DNA from 2 places in the Marinobacter sp. CP1 genome. Region 2 is predicted to be linked to the other one. Evidence: predicted binding sites of a transcription regulator. Region 2 holds the regulator's gene; the other holds the start of a gene.
What was found. The regulator FliA, encoded in region 2, starts transcription of late flagellar genes. The targets are predictions, from matches to a motif close to CTAAAGTTTNNNNNNNNNNNGCCGNTAA.

Region 1: the regulator FliA is predicted to act here: its motif matches at 8,394-8,421, upstream of ACP86_RS17070 (methyl-accepting chemotaxis protein).

Annotation. Positions count from the first base shown of each region.
Region 1 is NZ_CP011929.1:3,707,729-3,717,861, reverse strand. It holds gene ACP86_RS17095 (GNAT family N-acetyltransferase) at 1-2,063, opposite strand, end outside; gene ACP86_RS17090 (histone deacetylase family protein) at 2,272-3,198, shown strand; gene ACP86_RS17085 (flagellar protein MotY) at 3,205-4,122, opposite strand; gene pyrC (dihydroorotase) at 4,306-5,337, shown strand; gene rnt (ribonuclease T) at 5,382-6,038, shown strand; gene ACP86_RS17070 (methyl-accepting chemotaxis protein) at 6,113-8,359, opposite strand; gene ACP86_RS17065 (SDR family oxidoreductase) at 8,517-10,133, opposite strand, start outside.
Region 2 is NZ_CP011929.1:353,958-364,090, forward strand. It holds partial or broken gene ACP86_RS01635 (chemotaxis protein CheW) at 1-1,146, opposite strand, end outside; gene ACP86_RS01640 (protein phosphatase CheZ) at 1,163-1,948, opposite strand; gene cheY (chemotaxis response regulator CheY) at 1,969-2,352, opposite strand; gene ACP86_RS01650 (RNA polymerase sigma factor FliA) at 2,515-3,258, opposite strand; gene ACP86_RS01655 (MinD/ParA family protein) at 3,290-4,102, opposite strand; gene flhF (flagellar biosynthesis protein FlhF) at 4,171-5,478, opposite strand; gene flhA (flagellar biosynthesis protein FlhA) at 5,539-7,719, opposite strand; gene upp (uracil phosphoribosyltransferase) at 7,938-8,576, shown strand; gene ACP86_RS01675 (uracil-xanthine permease family protein) at 8,579-9,835, shown strand; gene ACP86_RS01680 (hypothetical protein) at 9,816-10,133, shown strand, end outside.

The DNA.
Region 1 (10,133 bases), 1.4 Mb from region 2:
ATTTCCGGAATGTCGATAACGATCTGTGAGAGGGTGACCAGGGTCTCGGACACCGCGCGGATATCCTCCTCCGGCTTCAGGCTGTGTTCTTTCAGCAGCTTGTACATGTAGGTACGGCGCAGAAGCTCACGGGCCAACACCATGTTCAATGGCGGCAGTGCGATCTGACGATCGGTCATCACGTTGATCTGGGCGCCAGCTGCACCACAAACCACCAGGGGCCCAAACAATGCGTCCCGGGTAATGCCGACACTGAACTCGATCCCACCCACGTGCTGGTAGGAACGCTGAACCGCAAACCCGAGAAATCCACTTTCCGGGAAATGGCTCTTGTATTCCTCCATCAGGTAGCGGCACGAATCCATGATGGCCGCCTCGCTGTTCAGTTTCTGGACCGTACCCTTGTACCGACGCTGGGTCGGACTCAGGTCCAGAAAAGGATGGCACGCCTGCTCATGAATGATGGTGATGTCGATGGGGCGCCGCTCAACCGCAAACACCTCCAGCACCTCTTCCATATCGTCGCAGTACATGGTTTCGATGGTGCTGATCCCGTAGTCCCGCACCAGATCCCGCGCTTCCCGGTTCGACAGGTGATACCGACCTGCCCGAAGGGCCCTGTTGACCACATGACGGGTATGGGTGCGGTCTGCAAAGTGGTCGGTAAAGGATTCCGGCGTTTCCGTAAGCAGCCGCTGAACCCGCTGGTGACGAACATGCTGCATGAATGCCATCACGGCTTTTTCGGGATTGAAGAACGACGGCAGCCCGGCCCGGTAAAACTCTTCCCGAGCATCCATGACCGTACTCTGGCCGAGCCAGCAGGTGAACACATTCAGACGTGTGCCCTTGGACGCCTGCACAACCGCGTCCGCAATCTGGAGGCTGTCCTCCGTCAGACTCGGGGCATACATCACCAGAACGTTTGCCACTTCCGGATCCTTTGCCAGGATCTTGATGGCCTGGCCGTAAAGTTCCGGCGAGGCATCGTAGTTAAGGTCAATGGGGTTTTTGCGGGTCCAGTAAGGTGGCAGCAGCTCGGCCAGGTTCTCAATGCTGGATTTCGACAGCTCTGCCAGTTCACCACCAAGATCCGCCAACCGGTCCACGGCCAACACCCCGGGGCCGACCCCATTGGCCATGATCGCCAGGGTTTCGCGGCGCAAGGGACGCATCCGCGTCAATGTCTCGAGCGCATCAAACATCTGGCCAAGGCCATCCACCCGGAGCACACCTGCCCTCTGAAGCATGGCGTCGTAAATCGGATCGCTGCGTTTCAGGCCATCAGGGAGGTCGTGGGGAAACCACTCCGACTCCGGCACCCGACCGGACTTCACCGCAATCACCGGCTTGGTGCGGGACGCCACCCGCACCGCCGACATGAAGCGGCGGGCATTGGGAATGTTTTCGATGTGCAGGAGAATCGCACGTGTCTGTGTATCCTGCGCCAGGTAGTCGATCAGGTCGTCGTGATCGATATCCATGCCATCGCCCAGGGTCAGGAAGTAGGAAAACCCCACACCACGGGCGAATGCCCAGTCGATGACCGAACTGGCGATGGTGCCGGACTGGCCAACGAAGGCAACCCGGCCAGGGATGGCGCCCATATGGGCGTAGGTAGCGTTCAGGCTGCGTGCCGGGACCATCAGGCCAATGGTGTTGGGGCCCAGAACCCGGATTCCGGTCTCCCGGGCCGCTTCACGAACGGAATACATCAGGGGCTGGCCGGTTTTACTGTGAGTACGTGACATGCCACCGGTCATAACGATCGCGGTGCGCACCCCGGCCTCCCCCAGCCGCTTGATGGTCTTGGCCACGGTATCCGGCGGCGTACAGATGATTGCCAGGTCCGGGGAAAATTCCATTTTCGAGACTTTCTTGACGCAGGGCACCCCGTGCACGTTGTCGTAATCGTTCTGGTTAACCACCAGTAACCGGCCGGGATAACCGCCCCCCATCAGGTTCCGCAACACCATACCGCCAAGGTTGTCTGCCCGCTCCGACGCACCGATCACCGCAATGGACGCGGGATTAAACAGGCTCTCCAGATACCGGGTGCTCAAGCTGACTCTCCTTTGTATGCGGCCGGCAGACCGTTGGGAAATAAATGTAATAAAACAGGTTACTTATGAGTGTAACTCTTATCTTAGGCCTTGATACCCCGATGTGAAATGACTATCGCCGTTATAAGACCAAAGAAACACGGCATCGTGCAGTTTTCCCTGATAAGCTTGAAGAAAATATAAGCATATCGAAGGCAGTCCGAGACGTATGACCACGGCATTCTTTTCCCACGATGACTTCATGAAACACAACATGGGGCCGGAACATCCGGAAAGCCCTGAGCGGCTGGCGGCCATCATCAGCTACCTTGCTGATACTGGCCTGGACCAGAAGCTGGACTGGGTGCGGCCGGAAGAAATCACCCGTGATCAGCTTCTGATGGTGCATCCGGAAAAATATCTCCATCAACTGGACCTGATGCAACCGACCCGCGGCCGCGTGTTTACCGACCCGGACACGGCCATGATGCCCGACACCCTTCGAGCCGCTCGTCTGGCAGCTGGTGCCAATATCCAGGCCGTGGATATGGTCATGAGCAGCCAGGTTACTAACGCGTTTGTGTGTGCCCGGCCGCCCGGGCACCATGCCGAGCGGGCGAAATCCATGGGGTTCTGTTTTTACAACAACGTTGCCCTGGCCGCCATGCGCGCCCTCACCTTTCATCATTTGGAGCGGGTCGCGATCATCGATTTTGACGTGCACCAGGGCAATGGCACCGTAGACATTGTCAGTGGCGACGAGCGTATCCTGATGTGCTCAAGCTTCCAGCATCCCTTCTATCCGCACTCCCACGTGCACCGGCAGGCCGACAACATCGTGAATATTCCGATTGAGGCAAACTGTTCGTCTGAAGAGTACCGGAAGCAGGTGGAGGCGGGATGGCTGAAGCGCCTGAATGAATTCAAACCGCAGTTGATCCTGATTTCGGCGGGTTTTGATGCCCACCGGCTGGATCCGATGGCAGAACTGAATCTGGATACGGAAGATTATCGCTGGCTAACAGAAATGATTGTGAGTGTCGCCAGTGAGCACAGCAATGACCGGATCATTTCAACCCTGGAGGGCGGGTACCATCTGCGGGCCCTGGCGGAAAGCGTCAATGCCCACCTGGAAGTACTGGATTCGGTTTACTGACGCCAATCAGCCCCTGGGTTCGCCGCCATAACCGTTAGCCTGCTGCAGTTCCGGGCGGTCACCGGCCCGTTGCAGGCGGATATTGGTGCGCCGGTTATCGGCGGGCCGGTTGGATACCGGGTACTGGTCGCCGTGAGCCCGAACGGTAATCATGTTTTCATCAATACCGCTCGCCTTGAGGTAGTCGGCCACCACATTGGCGCGATCTTCGGAAAGCGCACGGTTGTCGATCCGGCTTCCAATACTGTCACTATGACCATCCACGAAAATCCGCTCAACCGTGGAATCTGCGTTCACATAGGCCACGATGTTATCCAGTAGTTGCCTGTCGGCATCGGATAATTGCGTGCTGCCGCTGGCAAAGGGCACCCTCGAGCGCTGGATCTGATCAAAGTTTACCGGCAGTAGATTGGACGTACAGCGCTGATAACGCTGGTACTCGCCGGCGAAGTTAATGTTGGAGACCTGAACCCGCACCGGGCGGCCATCAAACCACGATTCCCTGGTTACCGTCGGGCGCATCCCGTCCAGAAGTCCATGGGCGACCACGAACGCCTGACGGGTATCCAGCGAGACCTGACGGCGATCATCCGAGACATTGACCGTTCCCAGGGGCTTCGGCGCCACACCCGGACGCCAGGCCGGTGCCTCGACCACAAGGCTGCCGCGCCCTGGTCGCATCAATGCGGAATCAGACTCCAGGAAAAAGCTGAGACTTTCACCGGCGCGATGATTGAACACCGCCCGACCGTAGCCGGGAACTTCGTGCACCAGCCGGCATTCAAATACCGACTCGGCGAGATACCACTGGCTGTTCTCGATTCCGGCGCCATAGCTGGCAGCCTGCGCGGTTGCCGGCAGAAGCACCACGGGCAACGTGGCAACCAGCAGAGTATTCAGGAGTTGTCCGGGGCGAAATCCCATAGAGCTAGCCATCAGTGTCCGGAGTTAGCAGAGTCAGACTGTTTAACGGCCTGAGCCGGAAGTTCTTTAGCCACCAACCGGAAAACAATCACCCGCGCCTTCTGGTATAATTCGCCAAATTTTTTCGGCTCCCAGAGAACCGGGCACAAGCTCGCCCCGCCAAAGGTATTTCGGACAAACGCCATGACAGACAAGCTCACGCTCACACGCCCCGACGACTGGCACCTTCACGTACGGGACGGCGACATTCTCAACGACGTGGTACCGGCTACGGCCGCCTGCTTCGCTCGCGCCATCATCATGCCTAACCTGGTACCGCCAGTTACCACCGCAGCCGATGCCACAGCCTACCGGGAACGCATTCTGGCGGCTGCCAATGGCACCGAGTTCGAGCCGTTGATGACGCTGTATCTGACCGAGAGCATGACGGCGCAGACCATCCGGGATGCCAGGGCTGCCGGCGTTGTGGCTGCCAAGCTTTACCCCGCCGGAGCAACGACCAATTCCGACTCCGGCGTGAAGGATATCCGCAACATCTACCCGGTTCTGGAAGCCATGGCCAATTGTGGCATGCTGCTGCTGGTACACGGCGAGGTAACCGATGCCGATATCGACATTTTTGACCGGGAAAAGGTATTTCTGGAGCGTGTCCTGGCACCCACTCTCGAGGCTTTCCCGAACCTGAAGGTTGTACTGGAACATATCACCACGGCCGATTCCGCAGAATTTGTCCGGCAGCACGCCGGTGACAACCTCGGTGCGACTCTGACGCCCCAGCACCTGATGTACAACCGCAACCACATGCTGGTAGGCGGCATTCGACCGCATCTCTATTGCCTGCCAATCCTGAAGCGTAACCGCCATCAACAGGCGCTCAGGGACGCGGTGGCCAGCGGCGACAAACGCTTTTTCCTGGGCACGGATTCCGCCCCCCATTCAAAGGATCGCAAAGAGGCAGCCTGCGGTTGCGCTGGCTGTTACTCGGCCTACGGCGCAATCGGTCTGTATGCGGACATTTTCGAAGAGCTTGGCATCCTGGATAAACTTGAAGCATTCGCCAGTTTCAACGGGCCGGATTTCTATGGCCTACCGCGGAATACCGATACCATCACCCTGATTCGTGACCCCTGGACCATGCCGGCAGAGCTGCCGCTGGCTGACGGAACCATCGTGCCCCTCAAGGCTGGTGAAACCGTTCACTGGAAACTGGCGTAAACCTGACTTATTCCTTCTCACACACGGCCAAGACCGGAGCTTGAGTGACTGACGAAAACAAACCACCGCATCCCATGTCCCGCCGCTTTCGCGGGTTTCTGCCTGTTGTAGTCGACGTGGAAACCGCTGGCTTCAATCCCGAGCGGGACGCCCTGCTGGAAGTGGCGGCAGTGATACTGACCATGGACGACGATGGCTGGGTGCGGCGCGCTGAAACCCACGTTCAGCAGATCGATCCTTTCGAAGGCGCGAATCTGGAGCAGTCCGCGCTTGATTTCACGGGTATTGATCCGTGGAATCCGGAGCGAGAAGCGGTACCCGAGCGGGAAGGACTCAGCGAGATCTTCAGCCCCATTCGCAAGGCGGTGAAGAACCACGATTGCAAGCGAGCCGTCCTGGTGGGCCACAATGCCACCTTTGACCATAACTTCATCTTTGCAGCCGCGCTGCGGGCCGACATCCGTCGTAACCCGTTCCATCCTTTCTCAACCTTCGATACCGCCACGCTGGCCGGCCTGGCCTATGGCCACACGGTTCTGGCCCAGGCCTGCAAACTCGCGGGCATTCCGTTCAGCAACAAGGAAGCCCATTCCGCCGCCTATGACGCGGAAAAAACCGCAGACCTGTTCTGTGGCATTGTGAATCGCTGGAAAGAACTGGGCGGCTTTCCGCCTCCGGTGATCCCCGAAGAGACCGAATAACCGCCATAAAAAAACCCGCCGCAGCGGGTTTTTTTCTGTGTGCCAGGCCTAAGTGTTGAAGGCACGCCTCATACTCAGCTGACTTTAAAGCGGGACAGAGAATCCCTGAGCTGATGAGACAACTCCGCCAAGTCACCACTGGCTTCGGAGATCTGGACCATGGCCTGTTTGGTCTCCAAGGACTTTTCAGCAATTGTGGATACGTTGCGCGTTACTTCTTCGGCCGTGGCTGATTGCTCTTCGGAAGCCGTAGCAATCTGCTCCGCCATACCGGACATCCGGGCAACCTCTTCCACTGCCTCGCGAAGCTGCAACACTACGGTTCCTGCCCGCTCAGAAATACCTCTGGCCTGGGTGCTGCAGCGGGTAACCACCTTTGAAGCACGCTCCGAAGAATTAACCAGAGTTTCGATGGAACTACTGATCTCCTCGGTCGCCTTCTGGCTGTTCTGGGCCAGGCTGCGCACCTCATCCGCGACCACCGCGAAGCCCCTGCCCTGTTCACCGGCCCGGGCCGCTTCAATAGCGGCATTCAAAGCCAGCAAGTTAGTCTGGTCGGCGATGGACTTTATCGAATCCAGAACCCTGGTGATGGATTCCATATTCTTTCGCAAGTCCTCTATGCCGGCTTCTGCTTCCTCCAGTTCCCTGGCCATAGCACGGGTGTCCTCAGCGGAGGATTCCACCTCGGTGGCGCTGCGGCTGACCGCCTCATCAGTGCGCCGGGCGGCGGCTGCCGATTCCGAGGTATTCTGGGACACCTCGCTGATGGCAGAGGACATTTCTTCAATGGCCGACGCCACCTGCTCAGTCTGCTCTGCCTGCTGATTCACACTGTCCAGAGTCTGCGAGGTGGTACCGGACAACTGTTCAGATGCACTGGCCTGGCGCTGGGACGCTTCTTCAACCTTGAAGATCACTTCTTTCAGGTCTGACACCATCTTGAGCATGGAGCCGTATACGCCCGTGGCCTTGTCACTGTCGGACGAATCAATGACCAGGTTACCTGCAGCTACCTGTTCCGCCAGTGCCTGCAATTCGGACGGGTCTTTGCCGAGGGGTTTCATGATCCGCACTGCGGTCCAGACCGCGACGGCCGCCACGGCCAAGAGCACAATAGCAATGGCTATCGCCGCCAGCGTCCACATTTCACGCACCGGCGCCAGGGCCTCGTCTTCGCTGATCTCCGCCACCAGCGCCCAGTTCAGCCCGCCTACGGTAACTGGCCTGTGGGCGGAAAACACTGGCTCGCCACGGTAGGACGTAACCACGCCTTCACCGGAATTTCCGGCCAGGGCCTCATCCACCGATGTCGAACTAATGCGTCCATTCTCCGGGTCGGCAAAGGAAGCGACAACACTGCGGTTTTCCGGATCCAGGTAGGAGTCTGACCGCATCAGGTTATCCGGCCCCACCAGATAGGCATCCCCGGTTTCGCCCATGCCATCTCGTTCCATCATGATGTTGTTCAGGCTGTCGATGGGGAACTGGAAGGCCAGCACGGCCAGCCGCTCATCTTTTTCGGAATATATGGGGGTTGCCACAAATCCGGCGGGCGCACCGTAGGACGGTACATACCGAGTAAAATCAACAAAAGTCGGCGCAGTATCCTGTCCGTCAGACATCGCCTGACGATAAGCTGCCGCCAGGCCAGAATCCGCGTAGGGACCGTCTTTCAGGGAGGTAGCAAAATCCACCTCTTTGGCTACGGAATAGATAACATGGCCTGTATCGGCATCAATCAGATAAATATCGTAGTAGCCGAACGCCTCCTGAAACTCCTTGAACGAGGTGTGCCACTGTTTGTGAAGAGTGTTATAAAACTGCGCGATATGGACGTCAGCCGATACCAATTCGTCTTTCTGCCCCACAGGATTCGGGTTGTCCACGATGTAACCCATCTGCAGAGCCAGGCTGTTTTTGCTGAGGGATGCAACGAAGTCCGAGGCTGAACGTCCGTTAGCACCACCATTTTGCTGCAAGGGTGGCAAAAAATTCTGCTGATAATAAGCCTCGACGTTTTCTCGTAAGGTCGACTGCTCCTCTTGTACCAGTTTTTCATAATTCTGGAATGCCAAACCAAACCCCTGGGCCGCCGTTCGGGTCCCGCGATTATTGGCCATGGCTTTCAGCTGCCGGGCAATAGTGCTGAGATAATCTTCAACACTATGCTGCTTATTGGTAGCCGCAATAGAGAGTTGTTGCAACGCCTGTTCCGTCAGGCTCTGTCGGGCAATTTCGGCGTTAAAAAACGAGATGGCAATGACGGGAAGCAGGCCAACCAGCAGCAAAGTCAGCAAAAGACGTTTCTTGAGAGTCATCAATAGCCCTTCTTTTATATTGTTCTTATGTTAACCATCGGCTATCGGCTGGTTTTCTTTAGCCCAGAACACTTTATAAAAGAGGCGAATCTCGTTTAACCCATTAATATGGGAGGGGAAATAACTCCCCCTCCCACTCGATTCGGGGGCAACTGCGTTACCAGTAGATGCCCCGCATGATGGCGGCGAAAGCCACCTGCTCGCTGGACACCTTCGGCTTCTCCCCGGAACGGCTACCAGCGGCGGCCGGTGAATCCGGGAACATCCGGTAACCGGTGTTCATGACGATCTCGGCCATCTTGGGCGCCAGGGCATGAAGCACTTGGGCAGAGATACCCAAACGGGTAGCGATTCGCTTCGGCCGGTAGACGATGGCATCAGCAACCATGGTTGCAGCCTCGTCCGGCGTTAGCGTGGGGACAGAATCGTAGATCTTTGTTGGCGCAATCATCGGCGTTTTCACCAGAGGCATGTTAATGGTGGTGAACGTGACATTGCGATCCGACCATTCCGAAGCGGCGCAGCGGCTGAAGGCATCCAGCGCGGATTTGGAAGCCACGTAAGCCGAGAACCTGGGAGCGTTGGTCAGCACACCGATGGACGAGATGTTGACCACGTGACCGCGGCGATTCTCCAGCATCTTGGGCGCAAAGCCCATGATCAGACGAACGGAACCAAAGTAGTTCAGTTGCATGGTGCGCTCGAAATCGTGGAAGCGGTCGAACGACAGATCCAGTGAACGGCGAATCGAGCGCCCGGCGTTGTTGACCAGCACGTCGACCTGGCCATGGTTATCCAACACGGTCTTCACGAACTCGTCGCAGGCATCCATATCGGAAAAATCGCAGGGATAGGCGTGTACGCTTGCGCCCCGGGACTCCAACTCTGCGGCCACTTCCTTCAGGCGCTCGAGTTTGCGGGCACCGATCACGAGGATCGCGCCGGCGTCTGCCAGTTTCTGGGCAGTTGCAAGACCAATACCGGACGTAGCACCGGTCACCACGCAGACGCGACCTTCAACCGTGCCCTTGAGCGTGCGGTCCTTGAACAGGTCCGGATCCAGATTGCGCTCCCAGTAATCCCAGATCACCGGCGCGTAGTCCGGCAGGCGGGGCACTTCAATGCCGGTGCCTTTCAGAACGCGCTCGGTTTCGCGGGCGTCAAAACGGGTCGGGTAATTGATGAACGACATCACGGATGGCGGAATGCCCATGTCATCAAGAATGGCCGACGTCAGACGCTTCACCGGTGGCAGGTTCTTCAAGCTCTGGCGAATGAATGGCGGAATAAAGCCGAACATGCGGGAATCGATCCGCATCCCCATCCGGGGTGCGTGACCAGCCTCGCTGAAGATGTTGAGAATTTCGCCAACCTTGTACGGATCGGTATCCACCAGGTGGAAGCACTTGCCGTCTTCACCCTCGAGATGAGCAATGTGATCCATGGCGTTAACCACGAAATCCACCGGCACAATGTTCAGACGCCCACCCTCGACACCAATGGTCGGAACCCACTGGGGCAGCGCGTGGCGGATTTTCTGGATCATTTTGAAGAAATAGTAGGGGCCATCCACCTTGTCCATTTCACCGGTAGCGGTATGCCCAATCACCATGCCCGGGCGGTAGATGCGGAAGGGAACCTTGCATTCCTCACGAACGACCTTTTCAGATTCGTGCTTGGTCCGCAGGTACGGATGATCCAGCTTCTCGGCTTCCTCGAACATGTCTTCGCGGAAGATTCCCTTGAACAGACCGGCAGCCGCAATGGAAGAAAC
Region 2 (10,133 bases):
CGTAACCACATCCAGGTTGGATACCGCCTTGTGCATGTGTTCGTCTTCACTTTCAGCACCCAGACGCTGCAAGCGGTTACGCACCAGCACCAGCTCACCCACCATATTCATGATGTCATCGAGCCGCTTGGTGTCGACACGAACCGTCGTTTCCGCGGCCGGGGCATTCTCGCGAGCAGGCATCGCCGGTGCGGCAGCGCCTTTGGCCTCCGGCTTCTCGGCCGGCTTCGACTTTTCGGGTTTTGACGCGTTTGCTTTCGCTGAAGCTGGTTCTTTTGAAGATGCAGGCTGTTTCGGCGCTGAGGGCTGTTTTGGAGCTGCAGGCTCTTTCGAGGCTGAAGGCTCTCCGCCCGCGGTCGGGCTTCCGCCCTTGCCGTGAAGATCGTCCAGCAGTTTCTCGAATTCGTCGTCGGTGATCAGGTCATCGCCGCCAGCAGATCCGGCCTTGGCAGCCGGCTTTTCTTCTTTACCAGAAGCCTCTTCCTCGCCAGCTGGCGCACCGGCAAACTGACCTTTTCCGTGCAGTTGGTCCAGTAGCGCTTCGAATTCGTCGTCGGTTATTTCGTCGTCTCCAGAACTTTCCTGGTCACCGCCGGCCGATCCGGCGCTCGAAGCCGAGGAAACCTCCGCTGATTTCTCGTCCTGCAGTGCGTCCAGAAGCTGTTCGAACTCGTCGTCGGTGATGTCGCCACCGTCTTCTGCCGGTTCGCTCTCTTCCTGCTCAGGTTGAGCGGCAGCGGGCGGTGCCCCCTCGCCTTCAGGCTGGGCCAGGGCATCCAGACGGGCAATCAGTTCGTCCGGAGCCGGCGTCAGCTCCTCATGATTGCGGACCTGCTCAAACATGGCATTGACGTAGTCGAGTGCTTCTAGAACCACGTCCATCAGTTCGGAATCCACCTTGCGCTTGTGATTACGCAAGATGTCGAAAACGTTTTCCGCGGAATGGCAGCAGTTCACCAGCGCTTCAAGCTGAAGGAAGCCGGCTCCGCCTTTCACGGTATGGAAACCACGGAAGATGGCGTTGAGCAGATCACTGTCGTCAGGATGTCGCTCAAGATCTACCAACTGCTCTGACAGCTTTTCGAGGATCTCGCCGGCTTCTACCAGGAAGTCCTGCAAAATCTCTTCATCAGCATCAAACGCCATGCGTTACCCTCATTATTCAGAAACCGAGACTGGACAACAGGTCGTCTACGTCGTCCTGCCCCGAAACTACATCTTCACGCTCATCGGCCTTGATCTGGGGCCCGACGCCCTTCTCTGCAGACTCTTCTTTTTCTTCAATCTGGTGCACCGTGCCCGTGAGCTGGTCCACATGACTGGCCATCACCACCAGGCTGAGCATCTGCTCCTCAACCTCTTTCACCAGGGCGGTGACCTTCTGGATGACCTGACCTGTCAGATCCTGATAGTCCTGAGCCAGCAGGATTTCCGACAGGTTGCTGTACATGGTGTCGGCATCGGTTGCCATGCTGACAAAAAAACGATCAATCCGGCCGTACAGCTCGCGAAACTCAGCCGGCTGCATTTCCCGGCGACGCAGGCGCTGCCACTCATCACGCAACGCGGCGGCCTCGTCTCTGAGGGCATTGGCCACCGGCATGGTTTCCTCAACCAGGTCCATGGTCCGGTTGGCTGCTTCACCGGTCATCTGCACAACGTATTCGAGACGATCAGAGGCATCAGTCATCTTTGACAGTGCTTCCTGCTGCTCGGCGTTACGGGGATCAATCTGGAAGTTCCGGATTGCTTCGTGCAGGCTCCGCGTCAGCCGCCCTACCTCACGGTACAGACTCTGATCCCTGACCTCGCTGAGTTCATTGATCAGGGTCATGGCTTTGGCATAATCACCCGCATCAACACTCTCGGCCAGTTCCGCTGCCTGCCGCTGGAGCTTTTCCGTCACCTCCGGTTCAAGGCCCCGATGGTTCTTTTTGCTATCGCTCATGAGAGCCATCCGACCTCTGGTTACTGGATTCTTTCAAAGATTTTCTCAATCTTTTCCTTGAGCACGGCAGCGGTGAACGGCTTGACCACATACCCGTTTACGCCTGCCTGGGCAGCGGCAACGATCTGGTCGCGCTTGGCCTCAGCAGTTACCATCAATACCGGCAGGGTTTTCAGATTCTCGTCCGCCCGAACGGCCTTGAGCAGGTCGAAGCCTGACATGCCAGGCATGTTCCAGTCGGTCACCAGAAAATCGTATTTGCCGCTTTTGAGCATTGGCAGTGCCGTGTTGCCGTCGTCAGCTTCATCGGTGTTGGTGAAGCCAAGATCACGCAGCAGGTTCTTGATGATCCGTCGCATTGTGGAGAAGTCGTCCACAATGAGGATTTTCATGTTTTTGTCCAATGGGACCTCCAGTTAGTAACACCCGGAATTCGTTTGACCTTTGCGTTCAAAGTCTAGCAGGCCGCTGTTTTAACCGCTTATTGTCGGACCTTTGCTTCGGTTGTAAAGCATCGGTTACCAAAAACTACAGACCACCTCGTTGGCGACACAGACTGAACGCGGTCAGTTGTCCGATTCCTGACGCCAATCCGAGAGCCGCCCCCGAAGGCGCAGGGCTGCCTGGCTGTGAATCTGGCTTACCCTGCTCTCACTGACGCCGAGCACCGCGCCAATCTCCTTGAGGTTCAGTTCTTCCTGGTAGTAAAGGCTCAACACCAGCTTTTCCCGCTCCGGCAGGTCTTCAATCGCCTCAGCGAGGCTCCGCCGGAAGGCATCGGAGGACAAACCCTCAAGGGGATTATCCTGCGTCTCTGTCTGTTCTATCGGCAGCTCTCCGGATTCATTGAGCTCGTCGAGGCTAAAAAGTCGACCGCTGTTGGAATCGGAAAGGTAGGAGTGGTATTCGGGCAGCCCCATGCCCAGCTCTTCGGCCACTTCCTGATCGTGGGCTTCGCGGCCAAGTCGATCTTCAACGGCTTTGATGGCCTGGGAAATGCGACGGGCGTTGCGATGAACAGAACGTGGCACCCAGTCACCCTTGCGGATTTCGTCCACCATGGCGCCGCGAATACGGATACCGGCGTAAGTCTCGAAGGTAGCACCTTTGGTGGAGCTGTAACGCTGGGCGGCCTCGAGCAGACCAATCATGCCGGCCTGCATCAGGTCTTCAAGCTGGACGGACGCCGGCAGGCGAGCCATCAGGTGAAGGGCAATTTTCTTGACCAGCGGCGCGTGCTGCTCAATGAGCTGAGCCGGCTTCTGCGCACTTGACTGGTTATAGATTCCGAGGTTTTTCGCCAATGTCATGTATCCGGTTTTTTGTTTGACTGGATCCGATTCAGACTTCGACGAGCCGCTCCACAAAAAATTCCAGATGCCCGCGGGGAGAGGACGGCAACGGCCAGCTATCTACCTTGTCCGCCAGCGCCTTGATGGCCAGTGAAGCTTTCGCCCTGGGATAGGCGTCCAGCACCGCACGCTGCCGCTGAACCGCTTTCTTCACGGCCTCATCGTAGGGGACTATTCCTACGTATTGTAGTGCCACATCGAGGAAGCGCTCGGTGACCCGGGTCAGTTTTTCAAACAGATGCCGGCCTTCCTGCTCATTCCGGACCTGATTGGCAAGAATACGGAAGCGGTTGGTTCCATAATCACGGTTCATCAGCTTGATCAGGGCATAGGCATCGGTGATCGAGGTCGGCTCGTCGCAGACAACCAGCAGCAGCTCCTGCGACGCTCTCAGAAAACTGACCACTGACTCGGAAATACCGGCGGCGGTATCAACGATCAGGACATCGATCTGATCACCCAGTTCGCTGAACGCATTAATCAGCCCGGCATGTTCCATGGGGCTGAGCTGGGTCATTCGTTGGGTACCGGAAGAGGCGGGGACAATCTTGATGCCACCGGGACCATTCACCAGAACGTCCTTCAGATCACAGTCGCCCGCCAGAACATCCTGGAGGTTGCGATTGGCAGTGATGCCCAGCAAGACGTCGATATTGGCGAGCCCCAGATCGGCGTCGAGCAGCACCACTCTCCGGCCTTTCTGCGCCAGGGCGATTCCGAGGTTCACCGACACGTTACTCTTGCCGACACCACCCTTTCCGCCGGAAACTGCAATCACCTGTACCGGATGTGCTCTGCTCATACTGTTTTTGGTCTCTCGCCACGTTTCGCCGGCTTTGTCTCCGACGCCTGCTGTCAATCTGTCCGGTCTCAGGCGTGCTCTTTCAGGCCCTCTGCGACCGCTTGCTGTTGCTGGAGTGTTTTCAGCCGATCCACGGCCAACCGCACCAGCGGAACGGCTTCTGCGTGGTGCAGGTCTTCAGGAATCTTCTGGCCGTCTGTGTAATAGGCTACCGGCAGACCGGTTTCCATCACAAACCCGAGAGACTCGCCCAGCGTCAGGGCCTCGTCGATTTTGGTCATCACACAGCCCGCAAGATTTGCCATCTTATAGCAATGCCACACGGATTTCATGATGCGAGGCTGACTGGTTGCCGAGACCACCAGATGGGTTTTGATATTGTGATGGCTGCGAGCCAGTTCGGCCAGCTGTTCCTGGTAGCCTTTGTCCGCACTGGTCAGTCCGGCGGTATCAATCAGCACCAGATGACGGTCTGACAGTTCGTCCAGAATATCGTCCAGACTGTGACTTTCATCCACGACCCGAACCGGCACATTCAGGATCCGACCGAACACGAATAACTGCTCGTGCGCCGCCACCCGATAGCGATCCGTGGTAACCAGGGCCACGGAATCGGAGCCATGCTTGAGCACGTAACGAGCGGCGAGTTTTCCGATGGTGGTGGTTTTCCCGGACCCTGTCGGACCCACCAACGCATAGGCGCCGCCCTCATCCAGCCACTCCATTCGGGAGGTCCGAACCCCGGTACACAGCATTTTCAGGGACTGCTTCCAACCGTCTTCCAGGCGCCCCGCCTTGTGACGACGGGAAATTGACCCCGCCAGATCACTGCCGAGGCCGAACTCCTGCAAGCGCTCGGCAAGCCTCTGCTGCACGGCGGTGGTCGCAGAAACCTCCGGCTCCTGTTGCGGCCGATGGCCCTGCATCATGTCTTTGAGCGAGCTGATCTCGGCCCGCATCTGCGCCAGCTCATCGGAATAGGCTTCCCTCGGCGCCTGTGGCAGAGGTTCAATATCACCAAAACCACCGCTCACCTCTTCCTGAATGGCAGCGAACGAACCGGCGTAGCTCGCGCCCTGCGATGCCCGCTTTTCCCGTACTTCACGGATGCGGTCCCGGGACCGGCTCAGCTCGTCCTCAAGACGCCTGTGCTGGTCGGCCTGCATCTCGGCCAAGCGGGACCCGTTGGTGGCTTCTTCTGCCTGGTTGCCCAGTCGCTGGCGCGCCATATTCTCGTCATAGTCCAGCGCCGTCACAATTTCGACACCGCCGTCGACCCGACGATTGGAAAGGATCACGGCGTCCGGCCCCATCTGTTCACTGACCTGCTTGAGCGCCTCGGCCATGGTCTGAGCAAAAAACCGTTTTACTTTCATGATGCCTCTTCCTCCACCGGCAACGCCGTGCCGGCGCTGTCCGCTCTGTCATCCGCGCCGTTACTGGCCAACGGACGCCACGATCGTAATCTGTTTGTTATCCGGAATTTCCTGGTACGAGAGCACATGGAGCCGCTCTACCCCGTAGCTGGCGAACTTCGCCAGCACCGGCCTCAGGGGCCCGGACACCAGCAGAATGGCTGGCTTGCCGAGCATCTCCTGACGCTGGACGCTCTCCTGAAGCGAGCGCTGGAGTTTTTCAACCATATTCGGCTCCAGGACCAGGCCAATATCTTCCTGTCCGCCGGATTGTTGACTCTGTTGAACAGACTTCAGCAATAACTGTTCCAGATCCGGATCCAGGGTGATCACCGGTATCTCCGATTCGTTGCCGCAGATACTCTGGACAATCATCCGGCGCAGGGACTGCCGCGCAACGGTGGTCAACAGCTTCGGATCCTGACTCTTCGGATGCACGTTCACGATGGCCTCGGCAATGGACCGCATGTCTCGGATCGGCACTTCTTCCTTCAGGAGGTTCTGCAGCACTTTCAGCAGCAGACTGATGGATACGGTGGTGGGTACCAGTTCCTCGGCCAGCTTCGGAGAAATCTTTTCAAGCTGATCCAGCCATTTCTGGACTTCCTCATGGCCCAGCAGCTCGTGGGCGTGTTTCTGCAGTACCTGGTTAAGGTGGGTCGCGACCACCGTACTGGCATCGACCACGGTATAGCCGAGCGTCTGGGCCTGGTCTTTCTTGTCTGGCTCAATCCAGCTGGCGTCCAGACCGAACGCCGGATCCTTGCCTTCAATGCCTTCTATCTTTCCGAATACCTGACCGGGGTCGATGGCCAGTTCGCGGTCCGGATGGATTTCCGCTTCGGCAATGGTCACGCCCATCAGGGTGATGCGGTAGACATTGGGCATCAGATCGAGGTTGTCTCGAATGTGGACCGAGGGCATCAGGAAGCCGAGATCCTGGGACAGCTTTTTACGAACGCCCTTGATACGACTGAGCAACTGGCCACCCTGTGACTTGTCCACCAGCGGGATCAACCGGTAACCCACTTCCAGACCGACAATATCGACAGTGGACACATCGTCCCAACCCAGCTCCTTGGTCTCTCCGGGGGCCGGTAGTTGACGCCCCTGATCGCCGCCAGCATCACCGCCTGGAGGCAGATCACGACCCGCCGGCCGTGGAGCCGCCCCGCCCGCGCCCCTAGCCGGGAATGCGCCATCTTCTTCGACGGTCTGTCTCTGGTGCTTCCAGATATACCAGGCAGCGCCGGCGGCCAGTGCACCCAGACCCAGGAAGGCCACGTGGGGCATTCCGGGAATCAGACCGAGAATGATCAGGATAGCGGCGGCAATGGACAGCGCCTTGGGCGCACTGAACATTTGCTGGAGGATCTGGCCGCCCATGTCCTGGCTGGAGGTAACCCGCGTTACCATGATTGCAGCAGACGTGGACAGCAGCAGCGAGGGAATCTGTGCCACCAGGCCGTCGCCAATGGTCAGCAGCGCATATCGCTCCATGGCCAGCCCGAAATCCAGGCCGTGCTGCAGCATACCAATGGCAATACCGCCAATGATGTTGATCGCAAGAATCAGCAGGCCGGCAATGGCGTCGCCCTTCACAAACTTGGACGCACCGTCCATGGAGCCGTAGAAATCCGCTTCCTGGGCGATTTCGGCACGTCGATGCTTGGCCTCATCCTGATTGATCAGGCCGGCGTTCAGGTCCGCATCAATCGCCATCTGCTTGCCTGGCATGGCATCCAGCGTGAAACGGGCGCTCACCTCGGAGACCCGGCCGGCACCCTTGGTCACGACCAGGAAGTTGATGATCATCAGGATCGCAAACACCACCAGACCCACGGCGTAATTGCCGCCGATCAGAACGGCGCCGAAGGATTCGATCACTTTACCGGCGGCATCGCCGCCTTCGTGGCCGTTCAGCAGAACAATCCGGGTGGACGCCACGTTCAGGGCGAGACGCAAAAGTGTGGCTACCAGCAGGACTGTCGGGAAGGACGCAAACTCCATCGGCCGCAGGGCGTAGACACACACCAGCAGAATGACAATGGACAGGGTGATGTTGAAAGTAAAGAACACGTCCAGGAGGAACGCCGGCATGGGCAGAATCATCATGCCCAGCAAGCCCATCAGCATGATGGGTATGCCCAGGTTGCCCCGCGTCAGGGTTTTGACGTTATTGAGGACTAAAGCTCTGTCCATGCCGGATACTTCTCCGATTGGCCGTGCCTGCAGGCGTTTTGAAGGTCGAAAATCTGACACCGGAGCGTCGTTTGGAAGGGTTATCGCAAGATCCGTACCACCCCTTAGGGGATTTCCGTTAAGCAGCCATTTGCGGCCTGACTCGCCTTGCCAGATGCGGTATCCTTGCGCCATTTGATCGCGACGCCAAAATTCCAACCAGACACACAGGTGACCCCATGCCAATCCACGAGGTAAAACACCCTCTGATCCGCCACAAGCTCGGCATCATGCGCCGTGCGGATATCAGCACCAAGAATTTCCGGGAGCTGGCACAGGAAGTCGGTGCACTCCTGACCTACGAGGCCACCAAAGACTTCAATCTGCAGGAAAAGACCATCGAAGGCTGGGCAGGGCCGGTTAACGTGGAACAGATTCACGGCAAGAAGGTCACCATAGTGCCGATCCTGCGGGCCGGCCTTGGCATGCTTGACGGTGTCCTCAGCCTGATTCCGGTGGCCCGAGTCAGTGTTGTCGGCCAGATCCGCAACGAGGAAACCCTCGAGGCCAGCACCTACCTTGAAAAGCTGGTGGGCGAACTGGACCAGCGTATGGCCATGATTGTCGATCCGATGCTCGCCACCGGCGGCTCAATGATCTCCACCATTGACCTGCTCAAGAAGGCTGGCAGCACCGAGATCCGGGCCCTGGTTCTGGTCGCCGCGCCCGAAGGCGTTGAAAAGGTTCTGGAGAAACATCCGGACGTATCTATCTACACCGCCTCCGTTGATGAGCGCCTCAACGACAAAGGCTACATCCTTCCGGGTCTCGGCGATGCCGGCGACAAAATCTTCGGCACCAAGCAAAAGGACGTTTAAGAATGCAGGACCATACCAACGACCCGGTCTGGAAACAGGCCATTGCTGGCTCCCAGATGCTGCTGGTGGCGTTCGGCGCACTGGTTCTGATGCCCCTGATTACCGGACTGGATCCCAACGTGGCGCTGTTTACCGCCGGTCTGGGCACCCTGATTTTCCACATAGTCACCGGCGGCCAGATCCCGATCTTCCTGGCCTCGTCCTTCGCCTTCATTGCCCCGGTGATTGCCTCCAAAGGCCGGTTTGGCATGGAAGAAACCCTCGGCGGGCTGATGGCCGCGGGTATTCTCTACATTTTCCTGAGTGGCCTGGTACGCCTGCGGGGCACCGGTTTTGTCCGTCGCTTGCTGCCGCCCGTGGTCATCGGCCCGGTGATCATGACCATCGGCCTCGGCCTGGCACCGGTTGCGGTTCACATGGCCTCGGGTCGCACCGGTGACGGCGCCACTCAGTTGATCCCCTACGACACCGCCATCTGGATCGCCATGATCTCTCTGGCCGTGACCATCATCATGTCGGTCTGGTCGAAAGGCATTTTCCGGCTGATTCCGATCATGTTCGGCGTTATAACCGGCTACATCCTCTCCGCGTTTGCCGGTATCGTGGATACCACGCCAATCCGGGAAGCCGCCTGGTTCGCCGTTCCCAACTTTGTTGCGCCGGAGTTCAGCTGGGGCGCCGTGCTGTTCATGATCCCGGTCGCCATTGCGCCGGCCATCGAACACATCGGTGACGTGCTGGCCATCGGCAACGTGACCCGAAAGAACTACCTGGAAAAACCGGGCCTGCACCGCACCCTGCTGGGTGACGGCCTGGCCACCAGCGCCGCCTCCATGCTTGGAGGACCGCCCAACACCACCTACTCGGAAGTCACCGGCGCCGTTATGCTCACCAAGAACTTCAACCCCAAGGTCATGTGGTGGGCTGCCTGCATCGCCATTGTTCTGGCTTTCGTTGGCAAGTTCGGCGCAGCACTGCAAACCATCCCGGTGCCCGTCATGGGCGGCATCCTCTGCCTGCTGTTCGGTTCCATTGCCGTCGTTGGCCTGAACACACTGATCCGCCACCAGGTAGATCTTTCGCAGTCTCGCAACCTGGTTATCGTGGGCGTTACCCTGGTGTTCGGTATTGGCGGCATGGTGCTCGGGCATCTCGAAGGCATCGCGCTCTGTGCGGTGGCTGCCATCATCCTGAACCTGATACTGCCCGGCAGCCGCGAGGCATGGGGTAAAGCCGTCTATGAGCAGAAAGCCGACTGACAGCTCCGGCATGCCCCCCCGCGGCATTCGGTTACGGCAGAAACACCCTCTGCTCCACATGGTCGAAGCCGATCTGCCCGACATGGCCGCCCGCAAGGCCCTCCGCCTGATGGCCACCGGCCGACTGGCCGCCGCCATGGCCAAACGCCCGGGCTCGGTTTACCTCTCCGAAAGCTACTACCAACCCCGCCAGCCGGTGCTGAACACTACCCTCAAAGTGCTCGGTGGCGTCCTCGGGGCCGTTACCCGTAGCGAGGTACCGTTCCACTTCCAGACCGACGAGCAGGCCCGCAAGCAC